3 regions of the Sutcliffiella horikoshii genome follow, and region 1 is predicted to be linked to each of the others. Evidence: riboswitches for the same ligand, from Rfam matches in the RefSeq annotation. Region 1 holds a riboswitch; each other region holds the start of a gene.

Region 1 (4,271 bases):
CTATTCGGTGCGTCCACATCCATTAAGATGCGTGATTTTAGTTTAGCATTCATTTGGTTTGCTCCTTTTTATTGACATGCTTATGAGTTCTTTAATGATAGCTGACTAACTTGAACATGATTCACATTCTTCTAAATCTGAAGATGTGGAACGAACATAGTAGGTTGTTTTCAATTTTTGCTTCCATGCATCAAGATGAAGTTCAAGTAATACTTTGGCCTTCACGGTGTTCGTAACATACAGGTTAAAGGAAATGGCCTGATCGATATGTTTTTGTCTTGCCGCATTCTGGGCAATGCTCCAATGCTGATCGATATGGTAGGCAGATTTATAAAACCAGGTTGTTTCTGCGTTAAGGTCAGGTGCTGTTACGGGAATCTTGTAATCTTTTTTCTCTTCTGAATATACCTTAAGGAAAATGGGATCAATGCTTGCAGAGCTTCCGGCAATAATGGACGTGGTCGCATTTGGGGCAACTGCCATTAGATATCCGTTTCGGACGCCGTAATTCGCTACTTGTTCTTGAAGCACATTCCAATCCAGTTCCGAGGCTGTCCCATAATTCCGTTTGTGAAAATAGTCACCAGTTTGCCAATCAGATCCTTCGAATGCAGGGTAGGAACCTTTTTCTTTAGCGAGCAGGGAGCTGGCTTGGATTGTGTAAAATGCAATTTTTTCATAAAGTTTGTCTGCATGAAGCACTGCTTCATTGGACTCCCATTTGATACCTTCAAGAGCAAGCAGGTGATGCCAGCCGAATGTTCCCAATCCAATGGCACGATATTTTTCATTGGTCATCTTTGCCTGCAGTACCGGTATTTCATTTAAATCAATCACATTATCAAGCATCCGAACCTGGATGGGAATAAGGCGCTCTAGTTGTCCTGCTGTTACAGTGCGAGCAAGATTAATGGAGGATAAATTACAGACTACAAAATCTCCGGGTGTTTTAACGGTTATGATCGTACCATCCTCTACGTATTGCTTTTTCGTGATGGTGGCACTTTGGTTTTGGGTAATTTCCGTACATAAATTCGTGCAATAAATCATTCCTTTATGAGGGTTTGGATTCATTCTGTTCACTTCATCACGATAAAACATGAATGGACTGCCAGTTTCTAGTTGCCCCTTCATGATTGCTTTCATAATCTCTATAGCCGGTACTTTTTCTTTCGGGAGCTCAGGATGATTGACACATTCTTCATATTTTTGGCGAAAGCTTCCAGCACCAACTTTCTCGTCAAAATAATCTTCAAGGGAATAGCCCATTAGTTTTCTAACTTCATGTGGATCAAATAAGTACCAGTCTCCTCTGCTTTCTACCTGCTCCATGAAAATATCCGGTATGCACACTCCATTGAAAAGATCATGTGTACGCATGCGTTCATCACCGTTGTTGAGCTTGCTGTCAAGAAAGGAAAAAATGTCTCTATGCCAAACATCTAAATAGACAGAAATGGCTCCTTTCCGTTGACCGAGCTGGTCGACACTTACAGCCGTATTGTTCAATTGTTTCATCCATGGAATCACTCCGCTAGATACGCCTTTGAATCCTCTTATATCACTGCCGCGACTACGTATTTTGCCGAGGTAGACGCCAAGGCCGCCTCCGGATTTAGAGAGATTTGCAATGTCTGTGTTGCTGTCATATATTCCTTGCAAGCTGTCATCAACCGTATCAATGAAGCAGCTTGAGAGCTGTCCATACGTTTTTCCTGCATTGGCAAATGTCGGTGTGGCAACGGTCATATACAAATTGCTTAGTGCCCAATAAGCTTCTTTCACGTAGTGAATCCGATTAGTTTCTTCCTTTTGCATCAGTGTCATGGCAATGATCATGAAACGTTCTTGAGGCAATTCAAGTAAGCGTTTATGATGATCGCGCGTTAAATAACGGTCAGATAATGTTTTCAGTCCAATATAGGTAAAGAGATTATCTTTTTGAGGATCAAGGACTGCCTCTAATTCATTAATTTCTTTAGCTGTGTATGCTTTTAGCAATTGAGTTTGATAAATTCCTAGTTCTGTTAAGCTTTTGATTAATGAGTAAAAATCTGTATAGGGCTTGGAGATGTTTCTGTTGCTGCATACTTCCTGTTGCAGCTTTTGTGATAATAACCTTGATGCAACATAGGTCCAGTCAGGTTCTAGTTCATCCACGTGATTGAGCGCTTCTAGTATTAGTTGGTTTGTAAGTTCATGTTGATTGTTGTGATGGAGCAGTTTATCAATAATTTTGGTAGTTTTTTGTAAGAAACCTGTTGTTTCAAGTTTTGGAAACTCAGATAGAACAGTTTCTAAATGGCTCTGGTAATCTTGATCGCTAGGTCCATTCTCTTTATGTACAGTTTTGGTATGTACGGTCATTTTTTTCACTCTCCACTTCGTCTAAAATAAAAAAATCCACTCAATAGTTGAGTGGATCAAACGATCATAGAAAAAAGGGAAAGAGTGCAGGAGGGTTCTTAGGTTCCTAGAAAATATGCTGAGGTGCGTCAGAAATAATCAAAGAACCTTGTCCTGTTTTTACCATGTTCTATGTATCGTTTCATCTTCTCAACTCCCGAAGAAAGAGAAACTAAATCGGTAAAGGCAGGTCTCCTGACTCGTGCTTCTTCCTATTTTGAACCTTCCCATACAAGAGCCGTTAAGCGTTCATGTACAGTGGTTTCTCAAAATCGTCTGCACTTACAGTTGCGGGAACAGTCCCGGATTTTCACCGGATTCCCTATTAAGTCTATAAAAAGACACCTTTATCGCAAAAGTTAAAATTACTATATGTAGATATATAGATGTTTCATTTAATCTATATATGGTATTTTGTGTGAATGATAGTACTATCATAATGGATACACAAACAAATGGCAAGACATTTTATGGAGGCTTCGACGTGAAGGTGAAAAATCCTGCCGGGGTCTGACCCCGGCAGGATTTTTTTATTGTTCTTGTAATATTTGCTCTATAGAGCCGCTGATTTGAATGTCTCTTAGGATGAGTCCGGAGTTGATGAATTGTAGGCTGAGTTCCGGGCGCAGGCCTGTAATGATTGGTGTGATGCCTATTAGCTTGAGAGAGCGGATAAGCAGGTCCATGGTGTGCAGAACTGTTTCATCTAAACGGTAAACACCGGAAAAATCAATGATGAGGTTGGAAATGGAAAGATTCTTACTTTTCTCCAACGTCTCTTCTATCAGTATTCCAGCGCGAATCTCATCAATTTCTCCGACAAGCGGCAACACTCCCATCCCTTTTTGTAAAGGGACTATCGGGATAGACAGTCGAATGTAAGAAGCTTTGGTTTCTAACATTTTCTGTTCAGTAGCGATGGAAAAGGCGTGACTGAATCCATAAACGATAATATTGAAAATTTCATCTATTAAAATGAAAATATCTGTAATCTGATTCATATGAAGCCCAGCTTCCACACCTTCACGTTGTATAAACTCCCATAGACATTTTTTATATAACGTCATATTAGAGAGCGTTTCTTCAAGTGATCCGCCAGCCTTCACAGACATGAATCCTACAGATTCTCCCCATTGTTTGGCGCGGTCTAAAACATTGTTTTCAGGATCGAGGACATATTCACCTAAGAATACCAATAACGTTCTAAAGATTTCCTTGACCTGAACTTCTACTTCTTCTTCTCGATATTGCGGTACATCAGGATAAGCATTCTGTATTTCCGATAGCATGCTAGCAGCTACTTCATTCTGTGAATCTATTAATTTTTGTCCTATTAGGGAGTGTGCCGTCTTGGTCATGGTAGAATCCTTTCTTATTTACAGTAGTATTTTAATCTCTAGTTTTATTTCTATTTTAATTTAAAGTCTAAAAGATGTATATCATTTACTAGATAAGAATAGGAAATAAGCAGTATTTTTGGCTAATAATACGTAAAAGAGGTATAATTTCATAATATTGAACAGATAGGAGTGTTTGTATGGAAAGAATTCAGTTAGCAGAAGATGTTTCCCTCTCTAGAATTGTACATGGAATGTGGCGTTTGAATGATTGGGGTTACAGCAAGGAAGAGGTTGTGGAATTTATAGAACAGTGTTTGGATCTTGGAGTTACAAGCTTTGATCATGCAGACATCTATGGTAATTACACAGTAGAAGAGCAATTTGGACAAGCATTAGAACTCAAACCTTCACTAAGGGACAAAATAGAGATAGTGACGAAGTGTGGAATCAAGCTAATATCATCTAATAGACCAGACCATAATATAAAATATTATGATACAAGCAAGGAGCATATCATTCAATCTG
Region 2 (4,271 bases), 1.4 Mb from region 1:
TAAGGGCTTGTATGTACCGCAGGATAAGGACTAGTCGGTGATCGACTTTACATTTATCCAAACACCGGTACATTTGTTGGACTTGTTCATTTTGTACGGCTATCTCTTCAGGAAGTGGAGCGTGATCTCTGACTTGTTGTTTATTCCAGTCGAAAGTTTCAAGTAGTTTGTTTTTCCATCCTTTTTGTTTGCGAAAGGAATCAATGGCAACGTGCTTGGCAATCGAAAACAGCCAGGTCTTTTCACTGCTTTTCCCTTCAAAACGATCATAGGAACGCAAAACTTTTATATAAACTTCTTGAACGAGGTCTTCCGCTTGCTCCTTGTTGTTCACCATGTAATATAAGAACTGATAAACATCCTGGTGATATTTTTCATAGAGCTCTTGAAAAACGGTATTCATAGTTTCCCTCCGTTCATTTCATTAGTCGTATATTATAGTAAGAAAGTTACATTACAAATATATTAAAAAAATTACAATTTGACTAGGGTTATTTGGTAATTATTTCTTTTGTTTTTTGTGTGTAATATAAGTATAAGGGATGTCCGTATAGGATTGTAGGGATTTTTGTAGGCTTTTCCAAAGAGGTTATATACATATTTCGACCTATTTTGATTACGCCGCTGTTGATTTCCGCAAATGGCTTCGCTTTCCGCGGGCGACCTTGAGCCTCCTCACTTCGTTGGAGGGTCTCAACAATGTCGCTACTCTCCCGCAGGAGTCTTCGCCAACTGCTCCAATCACCAGCTAGAAATTCCTAGTAACTCTGCTTCAATTTTTTACATAGTAAAGCGCCAACCCAATTGGATTGGCGCTCCTCTTTTATTTCTTGTAGGTGCTGCTCATTTGATATTGTGCTAGGCTCTCTTTTCTTTTGATGATAAAGGGTGCTCTTTCGTTTAAGAGTTTGGAAAGGATCGGATACAACACGATAAAAAATACGACATTTCCAACTGCATGGTTTATATCAAATGGTAGTCCAGCAAGATAATATGGCCAAAATGGAAATCCTCCGACAATCATGTTTTGGATCGAGAAAACAAAACCGAAAAACAGCCCGCAAAGTCCAGCATAGATGGAAAGGATAAATACTGGAATTCTTTTAAACCATATCCCAATTGCTCCACTTAATAATCCAATAATGGACCATGCAAAGATTTGTGTGAATGTCCACATGCCAGTACCAAGGACCAGGTTCGTTGCAAAGGTAGTACCTACTGCAAGAATCACACCTGAAACCGGCCCCATCCAGAAAGCACATATAATGATGATTGCTGTCACTGGCTGGACGTTAGGTACGGAGGCGAAAACGATTCTCCCCACTACACAAAGGGCTATTAATACACCAAGTAGCGCTATTTTTCTGGTTGTCATCATCATTCCACCTTTTGATAATCAAAATGAACTTCGTCGTTCTCCTCTAGCGTATAATCACTTGCACCGACCATTAAGCTTTCACCGTTGACGGAGATGTTCCAATAATAATCAGATTCTTCCTCAGAGCCCAGGCCGTCAATTCCGACGATGAAATCTCCTCCAAATCCTGTAGTAAGCTCAAAATTGCGGTCCATGACTTCCATCAAAGACTCCCCTTCCTCAAACTCTACAGTCTCCTCACTGATGACTTCTTCGCCTTCTTTCGTTAGTTTGATCGTGGTGGAAAGTTGGCTTTCTTGTTGTTCTTGAGTTTCAGCAGGTGTTTCATTATTAGCTGTATGATTTGTTTCATTTCCTGCATTAGCACAGCCTGTAATGGCAAGAGTTAATGATAGTAAAAGTGTTAGTAAAAGTTTTTTCATATGTTTTTTCCCCTTATGTAATTAATTTGCAGTGCAAGTTGTAAAACCGTATCTTTTCTCCTCCTATCTTTACCCCTAATGTCCCAATCGATCTGTGATGAGCAAAACAAAAAACCTCATCCAATTTCAGGATGAGGCGATAACGGCAATGTCATAATACGACAAATAAAGACAGATTTCTGCCGTCTCTCCTACTCAACCCCCGAAGTATTGAAACTGGTATAATAATTGGCAGGTCTACTGACTTATGCTTCTTCCTACTTTGAGCCTTCCCATATGAGGACCTAATTTCTTAAGCCCGTTCATACAGTGGTCATCTCATTTCGTCCACATTTACAGTTGCGGGGACAGTTTTGGCATTTCACCAAATTCCCTATTAAGTCACCATCGTGACACCAACTATTTCGTATTGCTATTCAATTAACTATGTTTCATATTACAAGATATGTCTGGTCTTGACAAGATAATGTTTCATAGAAAACAAGATTTTTCGCTACACATCTCCATTTTGAGAGTGTTTTTGCGGAATATACATGGAAAATGTCGTTCCCTCGTTCTCTTTTGAATGAACGGATATGGTACCCCGGTGTGCTTCTATGATGTTTTTCACAATGGCAAGTCCCAGTCCTGTACCTGCACGCCCTCTTGTACGCGCTTTGTCCGCCTTATAGAAGCGTTCAAAAACAAAAGGCAGATCTTCTTCAGGTATGCCGTGCCCAGAATCTTTTACATCTATTTTGACACCGTTGTTTATTAATTTTGCATGGATGATTATGGTCCCATCGTCTGCTGTATGGCGAATGGCGTTGTCCACCAGGTTTGTCATTACCTGTTCCATACGGTCTACATCCATTTGGATGGCCCCATCACCTTCTACATGTGATTGCAACACGATAGACTTTTCTTTTGCAAGGCCCTGAAACTTTCTTGTTATCTTTTCGACAAAGGCGACAATATTGGCATTTTCATAATTCAATGAAATATGACCGGCTTCCATTCTCGCAAGATCTAATAAGTCATTTACGAGGCGCCCCATTCTTAAAGATTCATCATAAATAACGGAAGCAAGTTCTTTTTTCTCTTCATCCGTTCCGGCAATATCATCGACAATTGCTTCACTGTAGCCTTGCAGCATGGAAATTGGTGTACGCAATTCATGGGACACATTGGCAATGAAATCTTTACGAAGTTTGTCCAACCTTCTCTCTTCCGTCATATCCCGTATTACTGCAACAGCGCCGCGGATATGGGTTTGCGTATATAGTGGACTCATTACGATTACCCACGTACGTCCTTGATAGGTTAATTCTATACTTTGTTCTTTTTCAACAGAAATAGCCCGTTGGAACATTTCCATTACCTCACCTGGCAAGTCTTCCCCGCTGGCATTGCCTTCTTGATAGTACCAGGCTTGTAAAAATTTCTCCGCCGGTGGATTCGTTACAAGAATGGTGCCATCTCGGTTTAAGGTGATAACCCCATCTGCCATACTGCTGAGAATGTTGGCTAAATGTTCCTTCTCTTGATTCAAAGCGTTAATATTAAACTTGAGTTGTCTGCCCATTTGATTAAAGGCCATCCCAAGTTCCCCAATTTCGTCCGATGTTAAAATTGGAACCTTAGTATCGAACTTCCCTCTTGCGACTTCAAAAGCAGCCTCTCTCATATTACGCAGAGGTGCTGTAATTCTTGTAGACAAGAAGAATGCGAAAATGGTCGTTAAAAAGATTGCAAAACCTGCAGCAAGCAGAATAAGTTTTGTTGTTTGTTTGGTTGTTTCTTTTACGGCAAGCAGGGACTGATAAACGAAAACAGCTCCATCTTTATCCTCATTAATATGCAAAGGAATTCCGACGATCATCACTTCGCCTTGCATTTCATCTGTAATTTGGAAATCGGGCAAATAAGTCTTTTTCGTTACAATCGGCTGATCTTCAAAGACGAGGGAAAGGTCCGGGTCGTTTAGGAAGAATTCAGCAGGTAAATGGTCGATTTGAGATGTCGGAGAATGAGAGTACTCTCCCTTGTCTGTAAAAATAACCACCTGAGACACTTCATCAACAAGCTCCCAAGCTATTGATTTCGATTGTTCCATGTCTTCATGCTGTTCCAAAATTAATGAAATCTTACTCGCTGCCTGGGTCAAATCCTTTTCTGCTTCCTGTACATGGTAATTCTCAAAGAATTCTAGTAAAAGAATGGTTAAAACAAATAATACAAATGAAACTAAAAGTAACACAGTAAGCCAGAGCTTACCAACTACACTTCTCCAAATCATGATTCATTGCCAACCTCGAATTTATAGCCTACGCCCCATACTGTTACAATCATTTTAGAGGCTGGTTCTGACACTTTGTTCAATTTCTCGCGTAGACGTTTCACATGCGTATCAACTGTTCGTAAATCCCCAAAGAACTCGTATTGCCATACTTCTTTCAACAGTTGCTCGCGGTCGAAAACTTTATCAGGAG
Region 3 (4,271 bases), 1.1 Mb from region 1:
GATTCATGTCGGTGGTCGCCACCACACCAGCTGCTTCCGCTTGAACGCCCTGTGCCCTACCAATTTCCTTGCCATCCTTGGTAATATAGGAATTTAGCGCCATGTTTTGCGATTTGAACGGTGCCGTTTTATAACCTTCTCTTGAAAATATCCTGCACAATGCCGTTACCAAAGCGCTCTTTCCCGCGTCGGAATGTGTTCCTTGGATCATCAGTGGCGTCCCTTTAAACATGCAGTTTTACCTCCAGACATCTTTGAATCCAGTTTTCCACTACCCTTGGATTGGATCCAAAGTGAATGTGAGTATAACCAGCAACTAGGTTTTTGCTGATAAACCCGTCTGTTCCTTTCCCTCTTATTCCTTTTGTTTCGAAGGCGGCCGGCAGCTCTGTTTGGTGATGAAAGGTGGAATAGTGGAACTCATGGCCCCTCGCCACCTCTCCCTCCTTCAAGAGAAAATTCCCGTTCAGCCCTTTGATTTCCCTGTATCCAAGGGCAGCAAGCCTAGTTTGCATGTGCACGATACCAGGAATGACACCTACCATTGGATAAGCATCCCCTCCTGCTGTCACAAGTTCTTTGCATAAATACATATAGCCTCCACATTCCGCAAAGGTAGGGATTTCACTTTTGACAACTGCGTGATAGACGCTATCCATGCTTTTCGTATTCAAAGCGAGCCTAGATGCAAACTCCTCCGGGAAGCCTCCACCAAGATACAAACCATGCACATCATGTGGGACCTCCTCATTTTTCAAAGGGGAGAAGAAGGTCAATTCCGCCCCTCTCTTTTGCAAAAGTTCCAAGTTCTCTTCGTAATAAAAATGGAAAGCAGAATCATAGGCGACAGCTATCCGGACTTTTTTGTTGGGATATGAAGTAAAAACGGAAGGCTTAGTCATGGCTGGAATCTCGGAAGCTTGGTCCGCCAGCTCATATAAACGCTGGACATCTACCGTTGTTGCAACACGCTCACCCAATTGATAAAAAAAACCTTCAAGTTCCCCACGTTCAATGGATGGAACAAGCCCTAAATGTCGTTCTGGCATCTCAAGTTCAGACTCCCTTGTTATGTAGCCAATTACAGGAATCTTACATTCCGATTCGACCGCTGCTTTAATTAAATGAAAATGCCCTTCGCTTCCCACTTTATTCGCGATCACCCCAACTATCTTCACTTTTCCTGAGAGTGCCTGATACCCTTTGACTATTGCAGCCGCACTCCTTGCCATGCCGGAGCAATCTACCACAAGCACAACTGGACTCCCTGTGAGTATGCTTATTTCTGCACTGCTCCCCTCATCGGAAAGCGGATCTTTTCCATCATAGAAGCCCATCACCCCTTCTATGATGGCAATATCGGCACCCTCACTTCCACGGACCAAGACTTCTTTCACAAAATTAGAAGAAAGCATCCAACTATCCAGATTCCGCGACTTCCTTCCAGTAACAGCCGTGTGATAAGAGGTGTCGATATAATCCGGACCACATTTAAACCCCTGGACACAAAGGCCCTTTTTCCGCATCGCTGCCATCAGGCCGATTGTAATAGTAGTCTTTCCTACACCACTGCCTGTTCCTGCTATAAGAATTCTCCTTTTACCCATTTTCAACCCCACCTTCTTCTTAAAATTCCACACCTTTAACTGCCGGGATTCCCTTATCGTAATAATGCTTTTCTGCATGAACGACGGAGACAAGATCAGCTGCCGCTTTGACTTGTTCAGGTGCATCTCTTCCGGTAATAACAAGATGGACGTGCTCAGGCTTGTTCCTGATAAGCTCCAAGACCTCAGTCAATGGTAGGACATCATCAACCGGAAAACCCTGAATGGATAATGCGTTATTTAATTCATCCAAAACAACTATGTCGTAGTCTCCGCTCATGACAGCCTCTTTCGCTTTTGGCCAACCGATGCGAAGTGCTTCACGATGCTCCTCAGGAGTCTTTGTCCATGTGAAGCCAATTCCCAGTTGCTCCATCTCCACTCCTAATTTACTTAGGGAAATCTGTTCGCCGTATGTACGATTCGGTGATTTAATGAACTGATATATCTTCACCTTCATCCCCCTTCCTACCGCGCGAACCGCCAAACCAATAGCCGAAGTTGTTTTGCCTTTGCCATCTCCGGTGTACACCAGTGTCAAGCCTCTTTGTTTTGTTTTCTCACTCATACAACATGCCTCCCTGTTTTTCTTCATTAAAAAAACGCCTTTCTGCTAATAGCAAAAAGACGTTTAAAGGTCCATCCAATCCAGTCCTTATTAAAAGCTCTTACGAAGAATCGCTTATAAATGTGAAAACTGAATAAAAATAAATGAATGTCACTTTAAGCATTCTTTCCTCGCAGAATCCTTAAAAACAAATAGGCAGGTCTCCTGACTTGCGTTTCAAGCACATTACCGACCCTTCCCATGCTTTTGCACAGTGGATATTTCGGCAATATTCAACGCTTACAGTGGCGGGGTCCGTGCTGGATTTTCACCAGCTTCCCTTTTAACCTTTCTTCACAAAGGCACCTAAATGTTGTATTGTATCAATCAAAATATGAAATTTAGTTTATTGTATTTAACTATCCAAGCTTAAATTGACAACGAACTTATTGTAGCCTATTTTCATACGAATGTCTTTAATAAATTTTGTGGCTTTTAAAAAAAGTTTAATAGTTCTATAAAATCTGAACCACCAATATGCGACTATTTTACTTATCCACATAGAAAATATCCCTTTCATACTATTGTTTAGTTAAAGAAAGGTCACTTTTTTTCTCTTTTCAGTTATCCAAAGTAATGATGAAAACACCAGACAACAAGAAACATACTTACAATACCCCAAGCTGTAGCACTATATATCCACCGTATTATCGATTTAGCTTTTGTTGAACTTTCCTCGGTTTCCGTATTTGCTGTTATAAAAGCGAGCTTACTTTCCATCCCTTTTTTCATAGAAATGAGAACAGCAAATCCGATAATTATGAAACCAATAGTTATCCAAAGTAATAAGATCACCTGTTACACCTCACTATTTCATTTATCCTGCACAATTACTTAATACCAATTATTTCAAACAATGAACACTTTCTCAAGGGAATTTTCCCATAAAAACTTAAAATTCCAAGTCGTAACTTTCTCCGGTTATTACATTTTTATAAACCTTCTCCCCTTGATCAGTCTTTATTATTTCAAAAACCCCATATCCACGCGCCATAATTCCATATATTTCATCCTCTGTTTGTTGATTTGCTAGAATAACTGCATATTCCTTTCCTGGCACCATTTTGTAATCGTATTCAGATGTGTAGGAAATAAATTTGGTTTCTTGTTCTTCTCTGGAGAGTTTGGTTAGGCCCATTTTTTCTAAACCAGTATATTCACTTCCTACCCAAGAATCCAACAGGTTGGAAATCCTAATGTCTCCCCCTCCTATGTAAATTGTTTTTTCACCAGATAAATCTTTGCCATAAATGGTATCCACTATTTCCACATCCAATGGTGTATAGGGCATATAAGTATAGAAATTTTCATATTTTGGAAGTATTTCAGCTTCCCTGATGTTTAGAACTTTTATGTGTACAATAGATGTCCCTTCGATAATTAAATTCCTTGGTTCTCTAGGATCAACCGCCCAGCTATTTTGGCTCTGAGAAACTGAATAAATATCCTCAGGGTTAATTTCTTTCTGTATGCTAACATCCTGCTTGTTCTCTAAGATTAGTAATTTATCACTATGAATTCCAGCAAACTTTTGTAGATTACTATCTTGCCCACTAAAGCTCCAAATTAAGGTGGCTGCCAATGTCAAAGTAAGCAATGTGGTGGCGACTATTTTTCTCGTGTTAGGTATTCCTTTTTGGACTTCAATCTGACTCATAGCTAGTTCCTTATTTATATGATCAGAGATACTGTTGAAGCTTCTTTCATTTAACCTATAATCCTTAGGAAAAGATTGCAGTTCATTGTGGAGTCTGGAATCTTTCATGTTTCTCGCCCTCCCATCTTTTTCTCCAGGGCTTTTAAAGCCCTATGGTAGCTGAGATTCACTTTACTCTCACTCCAATTCAGCGCTTGAGCAGTCTCTTGTACTGAAAGCTCGTTAATTCCTCTTAACATGAGTACGTCATAATAGCTTTGCTTTAGCAACCTTATTGCCCTATAGAGTTCCAGCTTCGTTTCACTTAACCCCACCATTTCCTCTGGTGAATCTGACCCCTTTGCTGTCGTACTGAATTGTAATAGCCGATTTCTTTTAATCTCTTCTTTTCTTCTTTTTC

The links. A riboswitch is a leader RNA that binds a small molecule or an ion and turns the genes downstream of it on or off. The one in region 1 is predicted to bind cobalamin.
Region 2: another riboswitch for cobalamin. It lies ahead of K7887_RS12780 (DUF4430 domain-containing protein); the one in region 1 lies ahead of K7887_RS05890 (ribonucleoside-diphosphate reductase subunit alpha).
Region 3: another riboswitch for cobalamin. It lies ahead of K7887_RS11240 (cob(I)yrinic acid a,c-diamide adenosyltransferase); the one in region 1 lies ahead of K7887_RS05890 (ribonucleoside-diphosphate reductase subunit alpha).

Annotation. Positions count from the first base shown of each region.
Region 1 is NZ_CP082918.1:1,135,191-1,139,461, forward strand. It holds gene K7887_RS05885 (ribonucleotide-diphosphate reductase subunit beta) at 1-53, opposite strand, end outside; gene K7887_RS05890 (ribonucleoside-diphosphate reductase subunit alpha) at 106-2,367, opposite strand; cobalamin riboswitch at 2,575-2,770, opposite strand; gene K7887_RS05895 (STAS domain-containing protein) at 2,937-3,764, opposite strand; gene K7887_RS05900 (aldo/keto reductase) at 3,944-4,271, shown strand, end outside.
Region 2 is NZ_CP082918.1:2,502,194-2,506,464, forward strand. It holds gene sigX (RNA polymerase sigma factor SigX) at 1-403, opposite strand, end outside; gene K7887_RS12775 (ECF transporter S component) at 824-1,375, opposite strand; gene K7887_RS12780 (DUF4430 domain-containing protein) at 1,378-1,800, opposite strand; cobalamin riboswitch at 2,014-2,215, opposite strand; gene K7887_RS12790 (ATP-binding protein) at 2,294-4,078, opposite strand; gene K7887_RS12795 (response regulator transcription factor) at 4,075-4,271, opposite strand, start outside.
Region 3 is NZ_CP082918.1:2,215,614-2,219,884, forward strand. It holds gene K7887_RS11230 (cobyric acid synthase) at 1-232, opposite strand, end outside; gene K7887_RS11235 (cobyrinic acid a,c-diamide synthase CobB) at 225-1,607, opposite strand; gene K7887_RS11240 (cob(I)yrinic acid a,c-diamide adenosyltransferase) at 1,627-2,175, opposite strand; cobalamin riboswitch at 2,353-2,539, opposite strand; gene K7887_RS11245 (hypothetical protein) at 2,779-3,009, opposite strand; gene K7887_RS11250 (hypothetical protein) at 3,107-3,979, opposite strand; gene K7887_RS11255 (RNA polymerase sigma factor) at 3,976-4,271, opposite strand, start outside.